Regions from separate parts of the Methylophilus sp. TWE2 genome, predicted to be linked through region 1. Evidence: riboswitches for the same ligand, from Rfam matches in the RefSeq annotation. Region 1 holds a riboswitch; the other holds the start of a gene.

Region 1 (11,869 bases):
ATTTTTAACCACTCTTCTACGCAGCAGTTTTTTCACGGGCGTGTCTGCCGTTGGCAGGTCTTCATCAAACAAGGATTGCTGTGCGGGGAACATATCGTCTTGCATCTGCGCGGTTTGCAGGTCAAAGCGGAGTTCGCAGTCTAGCCATAAATCGGATTTTGGCACGCAGCAGCATGGCAAAATTTCATCGGCGGCGATAAAGGCGAGTGGCAGTTCAACGTAATCGACTTCACCATCGAGCATGCGCACGCGGCAGGCACCACAAAAACCGCTCCGGCATTGATACTCTACTTCGTGGCCTGTACGTTCCAGACCTTCGAGCAGGGTTTCTTGTGGGAGCAGGCTAAAGCGGCTGTGCTGGCTGCGGATGCTGATCACTGTAAAAAAGTCTTTTCAAGCTTAATAGCGAAACAATCGATAAGTGACTGTGCGGGATAAAGTGCAAGGCGCCCGGAACGCAACAACTGAGACAGTACAGATAGTACGGCGAAGTTGTGAGTACCGCGCAACGCTGCAATTTGCCCGCAAAGCCACTTATTACAGTTCAAAATCGTTCAGGTCGTCGGCCGAAACCTCGGAATCAATCTGACCAATCAAGTATGAACTTAATTCTACTTCTTGCGGTGCGACCTGCACAGTGTCTGAGGCCAGCCAGGTGTTGATCCATGGAATCGGGTTGTTTTTGGCATTGGGGAATGCTGGTGGCAAACCGACTGAGGCCATACGGGTGTTGGTGATGTATTCCACGTATTGGCACAGAATGTCTTTATTCAAGCCAATCATTGAGCCATCTTTAAACAGGTATTCTGCCCATTCTTTTTCTTGCTCGGCGGCGGTTTTAAACATCTCAAAACATTCAGTGTGCAACTCGGCAGCGATCTCGGCGAACTCGGGGTCGTCTTGCCCTGAGCGCATGATATTGAGAATATGCTGGGTGCCGGTGAGGTGCAGGGCTTCGTCACGCGCAATCAGGCGGATGATTTTGGCGTTGCCTTCCATCACCTTGCGCTCGGCAAAGGCGAACGAGCAAGCAAAGCTGACATAAAAGCGGATGGCTTCGAGGATGTTGACGTTCATCAGGCAGCGGTAAAGCAGCTTTTTCAGCTCGCGCTTGTTAACCACTTTAGTTTCGCCGTTGATGACATGATTGCCCTCGCCCAGCTGCGAATACAGCATGGTCTGCTGAATCAGCTCGTCGTAATAATGGGCGATATCTGACGCACGCGCGGTGATGTTTTGATTGCGCACGATGTCGTCAAAAATGACGGAAGGGTCATTGATGATGTTGCGGATGATGTGGGTGTATGAGCGCGAGTGGATGGTCTCGGAAAACGCCCAGGTTTCAATCCAGGTTTCCAGCTCGGGCAGCGACACCAGCGGCAGCAAAGCCACGTTCGGGCTACGGCCCTGGATGGAATCCAGCAGCGTCTGATACTTCAGGTTGCTGATGAAAATATGCTTTTCATGCTCGGGCAGGCCCTGGTAGTCAGCACGGTCTTGCGACACATCCACCTCTTCCGGACGCCAGAAGAAGGAGAGTTGCTTCTCAATCAACTTCTCGAACACGGGATATTTTTGCTGGTCATACCGCGCCACATTGACGGGCTGACCGAAGAACATGGGTTCTTTGAGTTGGTCGTTGTCGGTTTTGGTGAAGATGCTGTAGGCCATCTGTGTTCCTAATGTTTAAGTTTAATGCTCAAACTGTTTTTTAATTGTACTTATTACCCCACTGCAATAAGCGTTGAATCAGTGAGCGAGCGGGATAAAGTGCAAGGCGTACGGCACGCAGAAACCGGAATGTACACGAGAGTACATGAGGATTTCGCGCACCGCACAACGCAGCAATTTGCCCGCGCAGCCACTGAGTCAATGCTTATTTAAATTTTGCAGGCTCCGCTGGCACACCCATCGTCTTCCGCTTCCGTGCCGCCTTCAGTCGCACCGTCTCTGGTGTTGTGGTAGTACAGCGTTTTAATGCCCAGCTTGTACACTTGCAGCAAGTCTTTGAGCAATTGCCTCATGGGCACACGGCCACCTTCAAAACGGGTCGGGTCGTAGTTGGTGTTGGCAGAAATCGATTGATCGACAAACTTCTGCATGATGCCCACCAGCTTAAGGTAACCGTCATTGCTTGGAATTTTCCATAGCAACTGGTACTGGTCACGCAGGCGGTCGATCTCTGGCACGACCTGGCGCAGGATACCGTCTTTGGATTGCTTGACTGTCACTAGGCCGCGCGGTGGCTCAATACCATTGGTGGCGTTGGCGATCTGGCTGGACGTCTCAGAAGGCATTAGCGCAGTCAGGGTAGAGTTGCGCAGGCCGTCTTTCTGGATTTCTTTACGCAGGCTTTCCCAGTCGAGCAGCAATGGTTCGCTGCAGACGGCGTCCAAGTCTTTTTTGTAGGTATCAATCGGCAAAATACCTTTGGCGTAGGTGGTTTCGTTAAACGCACCACATGGGCCAAATTCGCGGGACAACTGCACGGAGGCTTTGAGCAGGTAATACTGAATCGCCTCAAAGGTGCGGTGGGTCAGTCCCAGTGCGGCTTCATCGGTGTAGCTGGTGCCGTTTTTCGCCAGGTAGTAAGCGTAGTTGATGACGCCCACGCCGAGTGAACGGCGCTTGTTGGTGGCGTTGAGGGCCGCTTTGACCGGGTAATCCTGGTATTCAAGCAGGGCATCAAGCGCACGCACCACCAGGTCAGCCAGGCCTTCGAGCTCGTCCAAAGACTCCAGCGCACCCAGGTTGAATGCGGATAAGGTGCACAACGCGATTTCGCCTTCTTCATCATTGATGTCGTTCAATGGATGGGTCGGCAGCGCGATTTCCATGCACAGGTTGGACTGACGCACCGGTGCCACGGTCGGGTCAAACGGGCTGTGCGTGTTGCAGTGATCTACGTTCTGGATGTAGATACGGCCAGTCCCGGCACGCTCCTGCATCATGAGTGAGAACAGGTCTACCGCAGGCATGGTGCGCTTGCGGATGCTGTCATCAGCCTCGTATTGCGTGTACAGGCGCTCAAACTCGTCCTGGTCGGCAAAGAAGGCGTCATACATGCCGGGCACATCGTGTGGTGAGAACAAGGTAATGTTCTGGCCTTTGATCAGGCGCTGGTACATCAGGCGGTTGATCTGCACGCCGTAGTCCAAATGACGCACACGGTTTTCTTCCACGCCTCGGTTGTTTTTCAGAACCAGTAATGACTCGACTTCGAGGTGCCACAGCGGGTAGAACAAGGTCGCCGCCCCACCACGTACACCGCCCTGTGAGCAGGACTTCACGGCAGATTGGAACAGTTTGTAGAACGGCAGGCAACCGGTATGCTGCGCTTCACCACCACGGATCTCACTGCCCAGCGCGCGGATGCGGCCCGCGTTGACGCCGATACCGGCACGTTGTGACACGTATTTGACAATCGCGCTCGACGTGGCATTGATACTATCGAGGCTGTCGTCACACTCAATCAGCACGCAGGAGCTGAACTGGCGTGTAGGCGTACGCACACCGGACATGATAGGCGTAGGCAATGAGATCTTGAAGGTAGAAACGGCATCGTAGAAGCGCTTGATCAGATCCAGTCTTGCCTGGCCTTTGTAATTGGCAAACAGGCTCATGGCGACCAGGATGTAGAGGAACTGCGGGCTCTCGTAGATTTTCTTGGTGACACGGTTTTGCACCAGGTACTTACCCTCCAGCTGCTTGACCGCAGCATAGGAGAAATTGAGGTCACGCCAGTGGTCAATATATCCATTCAGCGTATCGAATTCTTCACGGCTGTAATCGCTCAGCAAATGTTTGTCGTATTTGCCGAGCTCGACCAGATTGGTGACGTGGTCAAACAGGTGTGGTGGCTCAAACTGGCCGTAGGCGATCTTGCGCAGGTGAAAAATCGACAGGCGTGCAGCCAGGTACTGGTAATCCGGTGTTTCTTCCGAGATCAGGTCAGCCGCGGACTTGATGATAGTTTCATGGATATCATCAGTACGGATGCCATCGTAAAACTGGATATGGGAGCGCAACTCAACTTGTGACACCGAGACGTTATTGAGGCCTTGTGCAGCCCAGTCAATGACGCGGTGAATCTTGTCGAGGTTAATAGGTTCCTTGCGGCCATCGCGTTTCGTGGCCTGCATGGATTCGTATTGTGACATTATTGGCTCCCAATTCCGGCAGCGAAGGTGACCTGACAAGTGGCAAAGACATCATTTTTTCAGGCCGAGCAACCCCTATGTCGAGCCCGCTTCTGAAAAAACTGTATCTGCCGAGGACACCCCGCCCCAAACGTTAACAAGAAAAAAATCACGGTAGGTCTCCTGGCTCTCAGGTCACCATTATTTGCTTGTGCCTTCCCGAATTTACTCAGTGGCATCGATGGCAGCAAACAACTCGCTGATCACAGTTGCGGGGGCAGCCCTGGCTTAGTGATTCCTGCGCAGTTTCACGCACCAGGTTCCCTATTAAACACAGAAGAGGACACTCTTCTGCGTACCGTATGGATGCGACTATAAAACAATATCTATGGCTTTTCAATTACAGAAAACACAATATATTGATTTATTTTGATTGACAACGGGCAACTGGTTGTTTTTATTGGGGAATATTTTTTTACGATTTTGCAGCGGACAAATAGGCTTGCTCACATGGCATTTTTAAAGCAACTAGATGCAGCAGTTTTTTGAAAATGACTGGGTTGTATGGTGTTTAGTGCAGGCCCTCCCCACAAGGCCAGCCTGCACTCTCACCTGCATTATCTTGTCACTTGATGATCAAGCGATCTATGGTTTTCAGCCGACTAAAAAGTGGCAGCTACACTGAACAGTACGCTACGCCCTGGCTGATAAAGTGGCGTGACGGTGCCAAAGCCTTGATAGGTCGCGCGGTCCGCGTAGGTATCATCAAACAGATTACGCACATCCACGCGCCACTTGGTTTTGACTGCCCACTGAGGTTGATATTCGGCATAGAGATTAAACACTTCATACGACGGGAACGATAATGTCCCCGCACTGACTTTATTGTACTTTTGCGCAAACTCTGCATCGCCACCGACGGTCACGTTGACAGACGGAAAATGATGACCCACGGTCACATATAAAATCTCGCCAACCGGGGTTGCAAGGTAATTACCGGTATCGCTGTCGGTAGGCGTACCGTCAATGGTGACATCGATGTCTGCCAGTCTTGCACGGGCAAAACTCTGTTCCCACTGGTAGGCCAGACCCAGTTCATATCCACGTGTGCGTACATCTCTGGCCAATACGCCACTGTTGGCAGCAAACCGGGCCGCACGGGCGTTGTCTATCTGCGTTTCAAACACCTTGGCATCGGCCGTAAAGCCATAAAAACGGCTTTGCAAACCGAAGAAATAGTTATCTGCTTTGGTGGCTTTTGGACCACGCCCGTAGTTCCATGCCGTGTTCATGATAAAGTTTTCTGCCATCTGGCTACCGCTAAACACCTCGGAATACCCTGCTTTCACCGTAAGCAACTCAGGTACCACAGCCAACTCACCCGAAATGTTGGAACTGAGTCCGGAGTGTGACCAACTGCTGCCTTGAGTACCCGTGAGTTCATGGTGGTCGTTGCGAACACCTGCGGAAAGGTGCAAAGGTTGCCAGGGATTGATTCTCGCCTGGACATAAACACCCCGGTTGTTTGCTTTCTCTTCAGCCTGGAAAGTGCGATCCTTGTAATCTGCTTTGTCACGATAGAAATCGATACCAGCCGTAATGCTACCTATATCGATTGGAAAACGGTTTTCAAACTTACCGTTAAAGCTGCTGGTTTCTCCTGTGCCAGGATAAATCACAGTCCCTCCGGCAGTAAAAATAGGCACAGTGATTTCAGTCTTGCTATAGGCCAATATGGCCGTCGGATTCCACCAGTGGTCAGGGTTCACTTGCGTATACCGCAGAACAGTATTGTCGCGGGTCATCTCATAGTCACGCACACGTGGCTCCCATGCCGGGCGGCCTGAAATAAACCCGATATTGCCACGGAAAGGACGTGCAGCATCGTCCCGCACCCGCTCATGACTTAATTGTAATCTGTGGCCATCCTCTGCTTCGGCGCCCAATTTAAAGAAACCGCTGACCAGGTCGGTGCCTGTGCCATCGACTTTGTCGCCATTGCCCGCTTCAAACCTGTTGCCGTTGGCGACGGTTAAATAGGCTAATCCATCCAGTTGTTCAGAAGCAGCATATCCAGCCAGGGTCTGGCTGAAAACATCGCCATTGGTATTAAAGCTGGAGCGGATATAAGCGCCTTTGCCGGGCGAAGTGAGAAAGTCACGCGCGTTTTTGGTTTCGTAGGCAATCGAACCAGCAATGGCACCAGCGCCTGCATCCGCGGGTGCCACGCCCGCATTGACGCTCACTGCCTTCATAAATAATGGATCGATCAATGTGGTCCCGTTATGGTGAAAGACTTTATTGTTTTGACGACTGCCGTCGATGGTGACTGCCAGATTGGTTTCCTCAATCCCGTTCACATAGACTTTTTGCGACATGGGCGTAGAACCGCCAACTTTGACCGAGGGCTGCCCGTTAAAGATACCGCGTACGTCACTCGGGTTGTTACGCGCAAGGGCCGCTTCGTCAATTAGTATGGTGACAGGCTCCTTAACAGGCACAGATTGATCAACCTTGGCAGATACCGCCACTTCAGGCAGTGTTTCTGCCTGTTGAGAGAGTGGCTGGAGAGTTGGTTCTTTGCTTGCCACTACCACCGTAAAATGGGTGTCACCGGTTTGCTTCAAGGCCAGGCCACTGTTAAGCAACAAGGTGTGCAAGGCCTGCTCTGCGCTGTAGCGGCCTTTGAGGGCTGCGGTTTTTTTATCGCCAATCAACGCGGCATTTGCGCTGAGGCTAATGCCGGTTTGTGCCGCGACCTGCGTTAAGGCAGTTGATAGCGGCCCGGCGGCAATATCAAACATTTGCGTGGTTTCTACAGCTTGTGCCCAAGCGGCGGACACAAATGGATTCAGCAGCGTGACAGGCAACAGCATTGCAGTGCGGACTGCCAGCGTGAGCAGATGGGGGCGAAATGAAACAGGATACGGCATGAGATCGGGCTCCAAAGTTGAGTATTAAAAGCGTTTCAACTGGTATGCCGGATGAACGTCAAAAAAGGGAACTCTGCTAGGAAATTGTTTATCGCGCGGCGATCGCCAGACCACCAGCCGCATCCTGATGGATGCGTACTGGCAATACGTTTTCGACGGCAGCCAGGATCAAGGGGATGTCTAGCTGGGGATGATTGAGAGGATACACCCCGACCAGGCGCAAATTTGCCACCGCGGGCTGCACGCGGATAGGGACACTGGTATACCGATTCAACTCGGCAATAAAATGGGCTAACGGCAGATTGTCTGCGACGAGTTGCCCGCGTGACCAGGCTTCACGCGCGAGGTCAGCACGGCCATCGGCAATGACACCACTCTGCGTAAAGCTCGCCTGCTGCCCTGCCAGGATATCCACACTCGCAGCATCATGCGGGCTAATACGAACCGCCCCTTCAAACACAGCCACATGCCCGCCTTGCGGATCGCCGCGTACCGTAAAGCGTGTGCCGAGTGCGGTCAAACGGGCATGCAGCGTCTCGACGACCAATGGCCTGGACGGTTGCTGCAGATCATGCGCCGTGGTGACCAGGATTTCGCCCTGATGCAACACAATGCGTCGCAGATGCTGGTCATAATACACATCGACGGCGGTGGCGGTATTCAATGCCAGCAACGTTCCTTCTGGCAGGCGCCACTGCTTGCGCTCACCGACCTGCGTGCGGTAACCGGCATGGGCAATCGCATAGGTATTTAGCCAGCCACGCCACGGCAAGGCCTGGCGCAAGAGCAGGCCACTGGCAAGGACAGTGACACCCAGACCCAATCGGCGCAAGGTACGGCGACGTTCAATGGAGTGCACCTGTTTCAAGGTCGCTCTCGCAGTGGCTGCGGGCACCGCATTTGCAAGCTGTTTAAAAGGCTGGCTGATAGCTTCAACGCGTTGCCAGACTCGCGCATGTGCCGGATCTGCCGCCAGCCAGGCTTGCCAACCAGCGTAATCCTCTGGCTGCGCAGCCTGATCCTGCAAACGCGCAAACCATTCTGCGGCCTGACTTAACACCCGCTGCTCTTCCATAGGGTCAGCGCGCATCTCATTTACCCTCATTGATCATGAGGCAAGCCAGCATGGCCTGTGCCATGTATTTTTTTACCATGCGCTCGCCGACGCCCAACCGCTCACCAATCTCGCGATAGCCGAGACCATCCAACTGAGACAACAGAAAAGCTTCGCGTACTTTGGGCTTGAGGCGATCCAGCAATTGATCAATGCGGATCAGTACCTCCAGGATTAAAGAACGCTCTTCGGGAGAGGCAACGAAAGACTGGGACATCACAGCCAGTGTCTCCTGCCACGCACGCTCAACTTCTTGGCGGCGCCAGTGATCTATCAGCAAGTGTTTGGCAATCTGCGTGAGGTAGGCCCTGGGTTGCTCTAGGGTATGCACATTGCGCTTGCCATGCATCATGCGCAAGAAAGTATCCTGTGCCAGATCAGCGGCCTGCTCACTGCAGCCAAGCTTGCCTCGCAGCCAGGTCTTTAACCACCGATGATGATCCATATAAATACTTTCAACGGTCTGCTGCCCTAAAAACTCTTTCGCCAACATGCTGATCACTGTAAATGATAACAATTCTCATTTTAACACGGGTGAGCAACTTTTTAATATGCTGCCTTCATATGTGTGCGAAAGGGACTGGCAATGACGCATGCATCACCGCTGATGCTGAATGTATGGTGCGCCTGGCCTATTTTCCTTAAGAATAAATAGCACGCAATTTCCCCTTTATTATCGCGACACAAGGTGGCCAGACTGTGCGAAACTATGCGCTATAAATAATAGTTCATGCCGCAATGATTTCTACCCGCCTTTTCAGCATACACTTTGCCACCGCGCTCGCCTTAGCAGGCACTACGAGTGCTGTATACGCCACCAATGGCATCAACCTGATCGGCTTCGGTGCTGAATCAACGCTGATGGGAGGTGCCGACGTGGCCGTGGCGCGCGATACCAGCGCGCTGAATACCAATCCGGCCGGCCTGACACAGATCAAGGCGCCGCTACTGGATATGTTTGGCTCCATGCTGCGTACCACAGACCTGGTACACAAAGACCCGCGCAACGAGGAGCATGCCTCTAACCGTTACACCTTTCTGGGCGGTGGTGGATATGCGCGACCACTGGAGAATACCGATTGTACAGCGGGCATAGGCTTGTTCGCCCAAGGTGGCGCAGGCGGCGTATTCGAGAAGTTGCGTACGCCGTTTGGCAATCGCGATGATCTTTCCTCGCTATTTGGCATCGCCAAAATTATTCCTGGCATTGGCTGCCAGGTGACCGAAAAGCTTTCACTAGGTGCCAGCTTGAACCTGGTCTATGGCAGCATAGAGCAGGACTTTTTTTCCAACACATCAGTAGGCACGGCCTTTGCTGGTTACAAATTAGAAGACGCCTCTGCGATACGTACAGGTTTCAAGCTGGGCATGCAATATCGGGTGACGCCGACGCTGACGCTAGCCGCTGCCTATACCGAAAAAACCGAGCTCCCCATGACGGGTGGCACACTGACGGCTGACTTCACAGGTGCAGGATTGGGCAAAGTGAAGTATTCCGACGCTTCAGTGAAAGGGTTTGCTTTACCGCGCGAAGTAGCAGTAGGTTTGGCATTCAAGCCGACAGATGACTGGCTGCTGTCATTCAAGCTCAACTGGCTCAATTGGGATGATGCCATTAATGACGTCAAACTGCGTGCCACAAAACCCAATAATGCTGCCGCCCCTGCCGTGTATGGTTCAACCAACCCTGCTGACTGGAAAGACCAGTGGGTCGTTGCAACAGGGGTTGCTTACACATGGAGCGACAGGACGACGCTTTATGCAGGCCATAACTATGGCAAAAACCCAATTCCACGGCAGAACTCCAGCCCGTTACTGGCGGGCATCCTCGAGCATCACCTGACTTTTGGTGCGGCACGCAAGATTGACCAGCACTGGCTGATGACTGGCGGCGTGGAATGGATGCTGCCGGTACGTGAAAAATATAACAGCGCCTTGCTTGGTGACTCAGAAATCCGCAATGAAGCCCTTTTCCTGCACTTTATGTTGAGCCGTCGCTGGTAGTCTTACGCTAACATTTTGATACAAGCCCTGCCTTACGCACGGACGGCTTCATCACTTTTTTGCCTGCGCGCTTTCTGCTCCATATCAACACGCTAGTCACGGAAATGGCGACAAGTGCCAGACCCGTTAAACAAACAAATATCCGGTAAGGCAAGCCAAACACCTGCCCCATATGCAACGCGCCTAACCAGTTGCTAAAGGTATTACCTGCTTCTCCCTGAGTCGGCAACCACCATCCTTTGAGAGCACCGGTCTGGGCATCAATCAGAATAGCCGTATTGCCCCTGTCTTCGCGCAAATCGGCAGAACTGTGCACCGAGTACATGTATACGCCGCGCACGCGGTCTAAGCGCAACCTGTCTTCAAAATCAATCTTTAAGCCACGTGCTTGTGCAAAGCCTTGCATGGCCTGCCGCGCCATATGATGCGCCTGTGGCCAGGGCATGGGCAAGCGGTCCAGTGGCTGTTCCAGCTTGGGCACACTGCGCCACGACAGGTCAAATGGCATGACCTTGGACATGATGGGCAAGTAAACCTGGTCACGCAAATTAAACATGACGCTGGACCATGCAAAAATGAGCAACACCGTGCACAGCCACAGGCCCAATGCACGGTGCAGGTCAAAATTGATACGCGTGGCACTGGCCTGCCATTTGACCAGCCAGGCCGGTCGCCAACGTTGCCAGAAGCGGGTTTTAGCGTTTGCCTGCCGTCGGGGTAGTGTTAAGGCGAAGGCCACAAAGGTATCCAGTGTCCATAACACGGCGACGATACCCATGATCAGGTGCCCGCTTTTACCCGGCAAGGCAAGCGAATAATGCAATCGATAGAGAAAGGTGATCAGGGTTTCCCGCTGAAACGGGCTTTCGCCATATTTACGCGCGCCCAACCTGGCTCCGGTTTGCGGGTCAATAAATAGCTGGTCAGCGACCGTTTCGGTTGCAAGCGGGTCAGCGGGACTGAGTCGGAACGCCAGTACCCGTTCAGTCAGGCCAGAAGCCACTTCTGCATCTGGCAATTTAAACAGCACCTCATCTACCAGTGTCCCCGCAGGCGCTTGCTGCTGCGCCAGGGCTTGCAAGCGGTAAGCATCAAGCACCGGCTTATCGGGTTGCCAGGCTGGCCGGAACAGTTGCGGGTTTAACCAGGCATCCAGCTCATCCTCAAACGCGATGATCGCGCCGGTGAAGCCGGAAATGATCAAAAAAGCGGCCATCGCCAGGCCCACCCAGCGATGCCAGAGTACAAGTGTGTGTCGCATTAACCGTGCTTTTTACCAATGATAGTTAAGTTGTGCCATGACGTTGCGGCGGAAGCCCCAGCGGCAGCCGTCACCGTAGTACCCGCAGTTGGAAACATATTCCTTATCGAACAGATTGCTGGCATTGAGGGCAAATTGCCAGCCTTTCCAACCTTCGCCCAGCTGGGTCAGGTCGTAACGAACGGCCACATCCACCAGCGTATAGGATGGTAAGCGGATGGTATTGGCATCATCACCGTAGCGGCTGCCGATGTACCGCACACCGCCGCCCAGCGTCATGCCCTGTAACAACGCGGTTGGGAAGCGGTAATCGACCCACAGCGAGGCGGTATGATTAGGTACATGATTAGGGTCTTTGCCTTCGAACGCGATGCCTTGTGCATTGCGGTTATTGCTTTTGGTGATCTCAGGCAGAAGG
Region 2 (11,869 bases), 1.3 Mb from region 1:
ACCGCCCAGTCGGCCGACAATATCGCTAGTACGCAAAGCGTTGACACACCTGAGGCAAAAGTTCTGCAACACCAGGTCGCCAGCATGATGCCCGTGTTGGTCGTTGATTTTCTTAAAATGGTCAATGTCTACCATTGCAAATGAGAACGGCAACTCATAACGCTGGCTGCGCCGGATTTCAGATTCAAGCTCGTGGATGAAATGCCGCCTGTTGGCAATACCCGTCAAGAAATCGGTAAAGGCAAACTTGTCAGCCTCAATATGTAATTGATAGATACGCCAGGCAACAAAGGCTCCCACCCCAACAAAGAGGCTCAGAAGTAAAGCGGCATAACTTAAACCACGCTTGGTATGCTGTTCCAGACGCTGCTGGCTCTCATTGACATACTCAATTGCACGCTGATGCGCATGTTTGAGAATAATCTCGTTTAGACCAGCCACCTTGGCAAAGCGGGCTGTCCACTCGGTTTCAATCAGCTGGTTAGCCTCAGCATAACGAGCAGCGGAGAGCTTTTGCAACACCTGCTCACGAACATTTCCCAACAAGGCAAGCTGCTGTTTGAGTTGCATGACCTGTTGGGGGTCATGGGAATAACTACGGGTGATGGTTGCAATCTTCTGCTGAGCCCGTTGCTCGCATGCATTAATCAATGCCTCAGCATTTGCCAGTTGTTGGCGGTCTGCCTGGATCAGTGTGACATACAGCAGATGACTGCGAATCTGGTAGAGATCAGCCTCCAGTGCGAGGGCTGCGTTTGCCACGGCAAAAGGGTATTCATAAAGTTTGCGCGTGGTCTGGTGCATCTCGCGCATGCTGGAAAAGTAAATCCAGATGAATAACAATGCACCGACAAAAGCAATCAGGAACCCGGCAATCAGGATATACAATACCGCACGTTTTCGTGGTCTATTCATGCGCTCTGTCCAGGTCACTCGTTTGCAAGTTTAAGAAACGCGACTGTTTCCAGGGTTAAGAACCCAGTAGCGTCGTGATGACTGCCCACTCTTTGGGATCGACGGGTGTAATCGATAAACGGTTCCCTTTTTGCAAGGTGCGCATATTTGCCAGTTCAGGGATTTCACGCATCTCCTTCAAACTCAGCAATCGGGTTTTACGCACCAGCTTGACATCCACATTCACCCAGCGCGGATTCTCTGGTGTGGATTTTGGATCAAAATACTTATGTCCTTCTATGAACTGGAACTTGTCCGGGTAAGCCAGTTGGCTCACTTCGCAGATCCCCACAATGCCGGGTTCGTCACAATTAGAGTGGTAAAACAGTACACCATCGCCGACTTTCATCTGGTCACGCATAAAGTTGCGTGCCTGGTAATTTCGCACGCCATACCAATCCACCGTCTGATTGGGAAACCCAGCCAAATCATCAATAGAAACATCCGAGGGCTCGGATTTCATCAACCAGTAACGCGCCATGCTTTAAAACCTTCTGCTGTCCATCAAATGCCAGTATCATAAACCAAGTTATAGTTCAGCTCACAATCATGAAAAAAAACGTTCTCGGTACACTTCTTATTCCTTGCAGCATGCAGCCCATCACTGGCTTTATGCGCGATGGCTGTTGTGGATTTCATCCCGAAGATCTTGGCAGGCACACCGTGTGTGCCGAGATGACTGATGAGTTTCTGGCTTTTTCTCAAGCACAAGGCAATGATTTATCAACTCCGGTGGCTGAATATGGGTTTCCCGGACTCAAAGCCGGGGATCGCTGGTGCTTGTGTGCACGGCGCTGGCTGGAAGCCAGCGAAGCGGGGTACGCGCCGCCAGTCATTTTGGAATCCTGCGATGAAAGCTGTCTGGAGGTAGTCAGCCTGGCTGACCTGATGTATCACGCATTGCGCTAAATGACCGAGATCAAGTGATCTCATAAAAGAGATGTGCTAAGGGGTTACCTGAGCCGCTAATCCTGAACCAAAAAGTTCAGGTGGTAACAGCCTAAGGTACATTAGGTTCACACGCCAAGGGCGTCTTAAAAGACTACCCAACTTAGTGCGATCTCACAGCACCTGATGAGCCGAAACCTATAACAAAGACTAGTTCAAGGAATTTTGGACTCAGGCAACGCCTTAGCACACCGTATTTTTATGATACGCCATTTAGTAAACATGACGATGAAAAATTTGTGAAATGAAGCGGATTACAACAACTTATGCTGGCCGGACAACACATCGTCAATCTGCTGCTGCATGTCGGTAATGCGCTTTTTCACATCGCCCACATCCACGCCACCAGTGCGGGTATTCAGCAACTCGTGTGTGATATTCAATGCCGCCATAATCGCAATACGCTCAACACTAACCATTTTGCCAGCGTCGCGAATTTCACGCATTTTACCATCCAGATAGCCGACAGCTTGCAACAAACTGTCCCGCTCCTCATCGGTACAGGTCACGCTAAACGCGCGGCCCATGATTTCGATATCAATAGGATTGGAAGCCATGATTAACGACCTTCCTCAGGCAATGCCGACAACAATCTCTCAAGCTGCACGCTGGCTTGCGTCATATTCAACTTAAGTGACTGCGACTCCTGATGCAAACGTGTGACCTCCTGACGTAACTCCACGTTTTCGTCACGCAGCTGCCCACACAAAGCAACCAGCTTGGTGACACGCTCTTCAAGACTTTTTAAATCGGCATCCATCAGCCCATTATCTTTTAAAAAAACGAGTGTGGTCAATAGCTAAGCGCATTTTTTCAAAGTAAATTAAGAATGTATGACTCCCTCCTCAAGACGGGTTCGCTAGTAAAGGAGCAGCCTTTAGACTAAAATGCGCCAAGTTGTCAGGTGCCCAAGTCTGTGTTCTTGCAGACAAAGGTGAAACTGGGAAACAGGTGCGTGAAGCCATTCACAATGCCTGTGCTGCCCCCGCAACGGTAAGCAAGTGCGGGTCTATCCACATGCCACTGAGTTCAAACTCGGGAAGGCGATAGATCAAAACTTGCCAGCCCGGAGACCGGCCTAGCAACCAAATCGCATGGAAATACCGCGGGGTGACGGTGACTCTAAAAAATGGCACTTTGATTTAATTGAAGTGCCTGTTTGGCTTTTAGTCGTCAATACACATCCCAGGTTTCCACTTTATGTTCTGCATGCGGGGTCGTATGCATTATCGGAAACAAATATGAATAAAAAAATCATTTTGGGACTCATCGCCCTTTACCCAGCCATGTCCTTGGCTCAAGAGGTTTTTTCTGAAAACACCTCCAATCTCGCTTCACTGTCATTGGACGAAGTGAACGTAACCGCAGCAAGAATCCCGGTGTCAACCAAAACGGCGACTGGTGACATCACAGTGATCACGCATGACGAGATTGAAAGAATGAAAGGCAGCTCGCTGCCAGACCTACTCAGATTACAGCCCGGCTTGCAGATTTCCACCAATGGCGGCATGGGCACGGCCAGCAGTGTATTTATACGTGGCACCAATGCGGAACAACTGATTGTGCTTATCGATGGACTGAGAGTCAACTCCGCGACACTGGGAACCACTGCCTTCGAAAACCTGCCATTATCATTAATAGAAAGAATTGAAATTCTACGTGGCCCTGCTTCCAGCCTTTATGGCGCTGATGCTATTGGCGGCGTTATCCAGATTTTTACTCGACGCGCAAAAACCGACCAGACCCTCTTTTACGGTAGTGTAGGTGCTGGCAGTTACGACACATACACCGGCAGCGCAGGATTCGATAGCCGCTATCAGGCACTACAATTTGGTGCTCAAATGAGCAGTTATGATACGAGAGGCATTTCTGCAAAAAAACGTCCACCGCAAGCGATTGACCGTGACCGTGATGGCTATAACAATCTGAGCGGTACGGCTTATGCAGACCTAGAGCTTGCAGAAGGCCATAGCCTCGGTTTGCGCTTTATGGAGTCTGATGGCCAAAATCAGTTTGATAATGCCTATCGCAACTACTCCACCACCAACCAGCAAACCTATGGTGCGACACTGAAAAACCGGCTGACTGAGCATTGGACGAGCACATTGAAATATGGCATCGGGCGTGAGCGCTCATTCAGTTTAAACAGCGCGAGCAGCCGCAGTAAATTCGACTCAGAACAAACCCAGATTACCTGGCAACATGATTACACGCTGCCGTTCGGCACATTGACCTTTGCCTACGACAGGCTAGAGCAAGATGTCCTAACTTTTTCAAATGGCAACCCCAGCATAGACAAGACGCGTAACGATGACGGCTTTATGCTTGGCTTCGTTGGCAATCACGAAGCGCACAGCATTCAACTCTCAGCACGTGAAGATCACAACACCCAATATGGCAACTACGTCACCGGTGACGCAGGTTATGGCTACGCCATCTCACCCGAGTGGCAAATCACGGCTCAATATGCATCAGCCTTCAGGGCACCTACGTTTAACCAATTGTATTTTCCAAGCTTTGGTGACCCGGCTCTGAAACCGGAAAAATCGGATAACGTTGAAGCGAGCCTACGCTATCAAACCTCGGCTATTCAGGCCAAGCTGACCATATTTGAAAATCATATCCGCGACCTGATACAGAATGCAGGCCCTGCAACATCAGGCTGTAGTTTTGCAGGATTCTGCCCAACCAATGCAGGCAAGGTAGAAATCAAAGGGATCACTGCTGAAAGCAGCATCGTGTTAAACCCTCAGTGGCAACTCACAGGAAACTTAACTATTCAGTCTCCACGCAACGATGACACAGATAATTTGCTAGTAAGAAGAAGTCAGCGTTATGGCAACCTGCAATTGCAATACAAATCTGGCGACTGGGATGTTGGCACCGAGGTGACTGCCGCCTCGCAACGCTACAACGACGCGGACAATAACTTAAAACTAGGGGGCTATGCCCTTATCAACGCTTCGCTCGGTTATAAACTGAATAATCACTGGAAAGTTCTGGCTCGAGCTAATAACATCCTGGATAAAAACTATGTGCTGGCAGCGGCCTCATCCACTGTCGATTACAACACCATGGGCACTAATATCTTTGTGAGCCTGAACTACGACATGAAGTAACCCCGTAAAGGTGGATTTTGCCCAAGCCTGATCGAATTGGGCTAAAATTCACCCCTTGTGATTAATCTTAATTTTGGAGACGCTGGCATGCCACGTAACATTTCAACCCAATCTCTGGCAATTGCGCTTGTCATTGCACTGATGGTCATCGTCACACGTGGGCATCATTTCGCTTCTATCGATTTTTTGCCTAGCGCGTCTTACGCAGCGTTTTTTATTGCCGGTTACTACCTGCGCTCTACTATCCTATTTGTTGCATTACTGGCTTTGTGTGCTGGTCTGGATATGGCAGCCGTGACTTGGGGTGGCGTGAGCAACTTTTGCGTGACCCCGGCTTATGGCTTTTTGTTGCCAGCGTATGGCACGATGTGGCTGGCAGGTCGCTGGCTGGCAGACAACACAAGCTGGGCTTTTAGCAGCTTGTTTAAACTGACGGGTGTCGTCGTGGTTGCAGCAGCGATTGCTGAGTTGTTCTCAAGTGGTGGTTTCTACTTCTTTGGTGGCCGTTACCCTGACCCAAGCTTTGCTGAATTTATACCACGTTTGGTCAAATACTTCCCTAAACAATTGGAAGCGATTGCATTCTGGGTGGTAGTTGCGCTGATCGCGCATGTGGTGTTTGGCCTGGCAAAGCGCTCAGTGCAAGAAAAAGCGTAAACGTTCATGGAGACCAGTGACCGCGACAGCCGCCACAAGGCGCGCATGATCCGCAAAAAAGCGGTCATTGACGAAAAAATCGAGCAGGCCAATCAGGAAAAAGGCCTGCTCCTCATTCTCACCGGCAACGGCAAAGGCAAAAGCTCTTCCGCTTTTGGCATGGTAGCCCGCTCATTGGGCCACGGCATGCGTGTCGGCGTGGCACAATTCATCAAAGGCCGCTCAGATACCGGCGAAGAAGCCTTTTTCCGCCAACACCCAACGGTGACCTGGCATGTGCTGGGCGAAGGCTTCACCTGGAACACGCAAGACCGCCAGCGCGATACCGAAACGGCCATGCGCGGCTGGCAAATCGTGGCCGAGATGCTGCAAGATCCTGCGATCAATCTTGTGGTGTTGGACGAACTCACTTACACCTTCAAATACGGTTACCTCGACGAGCAAATGGTGCTGGATGCCATAGCCAACCGCCCACCCATGCAACATGTGGTGATCACTGGCCGTGGCGCGTCCGAGGCGTTGAGAAACGCTGCCGACACCGTGTCTGAACTCATGGACGTGAAGCATGCCTGGCGCGCAGGCATCAAGGCCCAGGCCGGGATAGACCTGTAATGCAACAACCATCAAGATGCCATGCCATGCTGATGGCGGCTCCGGCGTCGGGGCAAGGTAAAACCATGACCACGGCCGCATTGGCACGGGCCTATAAAAACCGTGGCCTGCGCGTACAGGCATTCAAATGTGGCCCAGATTTTATCGACGGCATGATCTTGCAAGTCGCCACTGGCAAACCCGTCTATAACCTCGACCTTGGCATGTGTGGTGAAACCGATGCGCAACGCTTGCTCTATCAAGCTGCGCAAGAAAATGACGTGATTTTACTGGAAGGTGTGATGGGCTTGTATGATGGCACACCATCTTGTGCCGATATCGCCGAGCGTTTTGGTATCCCGGTCTCCTTGGTCATTAACGCAAAAGCCATGGCACAGACCTTTGCTGCGATTGCTTATGGTTTATACGCGTTTCGGCCCGCGCTACAACGCGCTGGCGTCATCGCCAACCAGGTCGGCAGCGAAGGTCATGCCAATATGATCAAGGCCGCTTTGCCAGCAGATGTACCCTGGCTGGGCGCCATGAAAAACGACCCGCAACTGAGCTTGCCTGAACGTCACCTGGGTTTGCATCTGGCACAGGAAATTAGCGATATTGACCAGCGCATAGAAGCAGCGGCACAACTGCTGGGGCAAGAGACTCCATTACCGCCTGCAGTGCAATTTTCAGCGCCAGAACCGCACACAGTCACGCCACTGTTACAGGGTAAAACCATCGCAGTCGCCAAAGATGCAGCCTTCTGCTTCACTTATCAGGCCAACCTCGATCTGCTGCAAACCCTGGGTGCAACCATTCAGTTTTTCTCACCCTTGCAGGATGCGCAATTTCCTGAGGCAGATGCTTACTGGCTCCCGGGCGGTTACCCTGAGCTGCATCTGGATCAACTGCAACACAACACCGCCATGCGCGAAGGTTTGCAAGCTGCTGCTCAGTCTAAGAAACCCATCTTGGCCGAATGTGGCGGTATGCTCGCCCTGAGCGACACGCTGAATGGACAACCGGTATTCGGCCTGTTGCCAGGTACCGCCGAAATTCAACCCAAACTACAAGGTCTGGGGACACAACATGTCACATTTGCTGCTGAAGGCAAAGAACCAGCAAGCATAGGCGCACATACCTTTCACTATGGGCGTTTTGACACCGATTTACCGGTGATTGCACAAGGCAAAGGCAAATATGGCGCCGGTGAGCCGGTCTATCAACAAGGCAGCATCACGGCCAGCTTTTTGCACTTTTACTTCCCATCTAACCCGGCCCTGGCCGCACAGTTTTTCCTGCCATGAGTTTTGCTTATTCTGAGGCCGATAAAGCGGCCATTTACAAAGTAATTGCCGAGCGGCGCGATATGCGGCATTTTCTGCCGACGCCGATTGCGCCCGAGTTACTGCAAAAACTGCTCCACGCCGCACATCATGCGCCTAGCGTCGGTCTCATGCAGCCTTGGCGTTTTATCCGAATTAGCGATGCCACTTTGCGCCAGTCCATTCATAAACTGGTTGATGAAGAGCGCAAACAGACAGCCGAAGCCATTGGCGAAGTTGAAAACACCGCGCGCATGGCCGAGTTTATGCGCCTCAAAGTGGAAGGCATTCTGGACTGTGGTGAAGTGTTGGTCGCCACTTTATGTGACCAGCGCGAACAACATATTTTTGGCCGTCGTACACTGCCGGAAATGGATCTTGCTTCGGTCAGCTGTGCGATCCAAAACTTGTGGCTGGCGGCACGTGCAGAAGGCATAGGCATGGGCTGGGTCAGCCTGTTTGACCCGCAACAATTGGCGCAGTTATTGAATATGCCTGAGGGCGCCAAACCGGTAGCGATTTTATGCCTGGGCTATGTGAATACATTTTACAAATCACCCATGCTGGTGGAAGAAGGCTGGACCACAGAAAAACCGCTTTCTGACATGCTGATGGAAAACGGCTGGCAGACCACGCAAGGAAAGCAACCATGAAACGCTGGCCTGAGCGTATCGTTTGCCTGACCACTGAAACCGTCGAAGTGCTCTACCTGCTCGGTGAGCAAGACCGCATTGTGGGTATTTCAGGCTTCACCACGCGCCCAGCGATTGCGCGCAAAGAGAAACCCAAGATCAGCGCCTTCACCAGTGCCAATATTGAAAAAATCCTGGCACTGCAACCAGACCTGGTGCTGTGTTTCTCCAACTTGCAGGCTGAGATTGCAGCCTCACTGATCAAAGCCGGTTGCCAGGTACATGTGTTTAACCAGCGCAGCCTGGATGAAACGTTGCAGATGATATTGACCGTCGGCGATCTGGTTGGCGCCAGCGACAAGGCACAGCAGCTAGTGGACACTTACCAGGCACAACTGGCAGCTGCCCGACAGCAAGCGGCCACCTGGACACGCAAACCCAAGGTGTATTTTGAAGAGTGGGATGTGCCCATGATGTGCAGTATCCGCTGGGCGGCTGAGCTGATTGAAGCGGCTGGTGGTGAGGATTGCTTCCCGGAACTCAGCCCCTTTCATAGCGCACGTGACCGCACAGTCACGGCAGAACAAGTGCTGGCCAGGCAACCGGATATCATCATCGGCTCCTGGTGTGGCAAAAAATTTCAGCCAGAAAAAGTCAAAGCACGCGCAGGCTGGCAAGTCATGCCTGCGATTCGTGACGGGCATGTTTACGAAATCAAATCTGTTGATATCTTGCAGCCTGGCCCCGCCCTGTTTAGCGAAGGCCTGCCGCAACTGCAGGCAATTATTCAACGCTGGCAACAGCAAAGGAGCGACACATGAGCACCCATTTGATTTTAGGCGGTGCCCGCAGTGGCAAAAGTGTTTATGCCGAGCGCCTGGCCTCGGCACTTGAATTACCGGTGACGTATATTGCCACCGCACAAGTGTATGACGACGAATTTGCGCAACGTGTTGAGCACCACAAAACCCGGCGTCCGCCTTACTGGGGGCTGGTGGAAGCGCCATTCAACCTTGGGCAGACTTTACTCGACAACGATGCGCCAGACACCTGCCTGATTGTCGATTGTTTAACCCTGTGGCTGGCGCAGTGCATCTGTCCAGATTGCGACAAACCGGAACGGCTGGATTGGCAGGCAGAAAAACAGGCCTTGCTGGCCGCGCTGCCACAGCTACAGGCGCATGTGTTTCTGGTGAGTAACGAGGTCGGCATGGGCATCGTTCCGCTCGGTGAAATCAACCGCCAGTTCCAGGATGAGCAAGGCCGTTTAAACCAGCATGTAGCAGCGGTTGCTAATCACGTCAGCTTTATTGCGGCAGGCTTGCCGCTAAAGCTTAAATAACAAGAAAGACCTTTATGAAAAAGCTTTCCCTCGCCCTCATCGCTTTAGTCACAACTTTGGCTGCCGAGGCGCATGTGCCGTTTTTAAAACCTAACCAGTTCAACGTCACCCATCATCGGCTGACCATTGAATCCGCGTTTACCGAGTTCCCTTTCCAGGCTGACTTTGCCATGGACTCGCCAAACTTTAGCATCACTTCACCACGTGGCGAAACCACGGCCATCAAGCCTATTGCCAAAACCAAGGCTGCTGTGTACCTGGAACCGGAACTCAAGGAGGAAGGCACTTACCGTATCAGCACTGGCCAACGTTTAGGGCCTGTTTATAAAGCGGTGGAGACGCCTGATAAAAAACTGTATTTTGCGGCAGATATGAAGCGGGTCAGCGGTAAGCCAACCACCATGAATTACTACAGCTATGCCGATACTTATATTTTCAAAGGGCAACAAAAATACAAGCCCGTACCTTTGAATAAAGGCTTGGAGATCATCCCTTTGGCCTCGCCAAATGGGGTGATATTAGGGGGTGAGTTAAGTTTGCAAGTGTTGGAAAATGGCAAGCCGGTGCCGAATGCGCGCATTATCGTGGTCACCGATAACGAGCACTTTAGCAAGCGCCGGATTGAAGACCTGTATGATGTTGAAAACGTGCGGACGTCCAATCTTCATACCAATCAGCAAGGCGAATTTACCTTCAAACCGCAAAAAGCCGGGCTCACCTTTCTCTTTGTGACGGTGCATCACCAGCTCAATGAAAATCTGTGGGAAAGCCAGAATGCCTCGCTGACGCTGGAAGTGAATTTGCCCCCAGAAAATACAAACAAGCCTTAAAATGACTGCTTTAAAAGATCGATGAGATAAAACATGGCAACAACGACTTTTCAACTGAGAGGCGAATATATCGCGCTGTGTGATTTGCTCAAACTGGAAGGCGTGGCCGACAGCGGCGGCCAAGGCAAGTCCATGGTCGCAGAAGGCTTGATCAAGGTAGATGGCGCTATCGAGCGTCGGAAAACCGCCAAAATCCGTGCCGGACAGGTGGTACAGGCGTTTGAGCAGACCATCAAGGTCGTTGCTGGTTAAGCTGGCACAAAGTCTTTGGGCAAGTAAGGGGCAAGCGCTGACCAGTTGAAGTGCTGCTGCACGCTGTCTGCCAGCTTCTCCAGACTTTCTTCACGCAATTGCGTGTAGTCATAATCCACCTGTGTAGCTAACCCCGCCCATTGCAACCATGCCGCGCACGCTTGTGGATGGTCAAACAGACCATGTACGTAACTACCAGCCACCTGGCCATCTTCTGAGCGCGCACCTTCCGCAAGACCGTCTATCAGGTGTACCGGATGCTTCAAGGCTGGCCCGCAGCTCACCCCCATATGAATCTCATAGCCTTGCAATTCTGCATCGGCAAAAGCCAGCTTGCCACAAACTTGTTTGAGCTGCTTATGGGGTTCAAGGGTCGTTTCCATTGGCAGCCAACCCAAGCCTGCGCTACTGCCAGCTTCGCCTTCGATCGCCAACGGATCATGCAATTGCTCGCCCAACATCTGAAAGCCGCCACAAATTCCTAGCACTTTGCCGCCATAACGTAAGTGTCGGGCAATGACTGCTTCCCAGCCATGCTCTCGCAAGGCAGCCAGGTCGCCACGTACATTCTTGCTACCGGGCAGAATGATTAAATCTGCCGCAGGAATAGGCTCATTGAAACGTACAAACTTAAGGTCTACTTGCGGGTGTAATCGCAGGGCATCAAAGTCAGTGTGATTGGCGATATGCGGCAATACGGGGACGACCACGGTCAGCTGAATATCGTTTTTTTTAGTATGGCCTTTGGCGACCGCATCTTCGGCTTCCAGGTGCAAGTCATGCATGTAGGGTAACACACCGATCACCGGTTTGCCGGTGCGTTCCTCCAGCCAATCCAGCCCTGGTTTCAGCAGGGCAATATCACCGCGGAATTTGTTAATCACAAAGCCAACTACCCTGGACTGTTCGCTTTCCGATAACAAGGCCAATGTGCCGACCAGGTGCGCAAACACGCCACCTTTATCAATATCCGCCACCAGGATCACCGGGCAATCAACTGCCTCAGCAAAGCCCATATTGGCAATATCGTTGGCGCGCAGGTTGATTTCTGCCGGGCTGCCTGCGCCTTCGACTACGATACAAGCATACTGTTGCTGTAAGCGCTGGTATGATTGCAGCACGGCTTGCATGGCTGTTTTTTTGTAGTCGTGGTAAGTACTCGCTTCCTGGTTGCCCACCACCCTACCATGAATAATCACCTGGCAGCCGGTGTCCGAGTTAG

The links. A riboswitch is a leader RNA that binds a small molecule or an ion and turns the genes downstream of it on or off. The one in region 1 is predicted to bind cobalamin.
Region 2: another riboswitch for cobalamin. It lies ahead of ACJ67_RS01730 (TonB-dependent receptor domain-containing protein); the one in region 1 lies ahead of nrdA (class 1a ribonucleoside-diphosphate reductase subunit alpha).

The regions. Positions count from the first base shown of each region.
Region 1 is NZ_CP012020.1:2,153,864-2,165,732, forward strand. Features, by position in the region: gene yfaE (class I ribonucleotide reductase maintenance protein YfaE) at 1-378, opposite strand, end outside; gene nrdB (class Ia ribonucleoside-diphosphate reductase subunit beta) at 538-1,671, opposite strand; gene nrdA (class 1a ribonucleoside-diphosphate reductase subunit alpha) at 1,881-4,160, opposite strand; cobalamin riboswitch at 4,295-4,517, opposite strand; gene ACJ67_RS10205 (TonB-dependent receptor) at 4,802-7,072, opposite strand; gene ACJ67_RS10210 (FecR domain-containing protein) at 7,161-8,162, opposite strand; gene ACJ67_RS10215 (sigma-70 family RNA polymerase sigma factor) at 8,164-8,703, opposite strand; gene ACJ67_RS10220 (OmpP1/FadL family transporter) at 8,925-10,190, shown strand; gene ACJ67_RS10225 (PepSY domain-containing protein) at 10,198-11,451, opposite strand; gene ACJ67_RS10230 (TonB-dependent siderophore receptor) at 11,464-11,869, opposite strand, start outside.
Region 2 is NZ_CP012020.1:367,540-379,408, reverse strand. Features, by position in the region: gene ACJ67_RS01755 (diguanylate cyclase) at 1-915, opposite strand, end outside; gene ACJ67_RS01750 (EVE domain-containing protein) at 971-1,435, opposite strand; gene ACJ67_RS01745 (DUF2237 family protein) at 1,504-1,863, shown strand; gene ACJ67_RS01740 (cell division protein ZapA) at 2,157-2,459, opposite strand; gene ACJ67_RS01735 (hypothetical protein) at 2,462-2,698, opposite strand; cobalamin riboswitch at 2,802-2,999, shown strand; gene ACJ67_RS01730 (TonB-dependent receptor domain-containing protein) at 3,144-5,021, shown strand; gene ACJ67_RS01725 (hypothetical protein) at 5,109-5,678, shown strand; gene cobO (cob(I)yrinic acid a,c-diamide adenosyltransferase) at 5,685-6,290, shown strand; gene ACJ67_RS01715 (cobyrinate a,c-diamide synthase) at 6,290-7,573, shown strand; gene bluB (5,6-dimethylbenzimidazole synthase) at 7,570-8,244, shown strand; gene ACJ67_RS01705 (cobalamin-binding protein) at 8,241-9,044, shown strand; gene cobU (bifunctional adenosylcobinamide kinase/adenosylcobinamide-phosphate guanylyltransferase) at 9,041-9,565, shown strand; gene ACJ67_RS01695 (DUF4198 domain-containing protein) at 9,580-10,395, shown strand; gene ACJ67_RS01690 (RNA-binding S4 domain-containing protein) at 10,429-10,647, shown strand; gene ACJ67_RS01685 (cobyric acid synthase) at 10,644-11,869, opposite strand, start outside.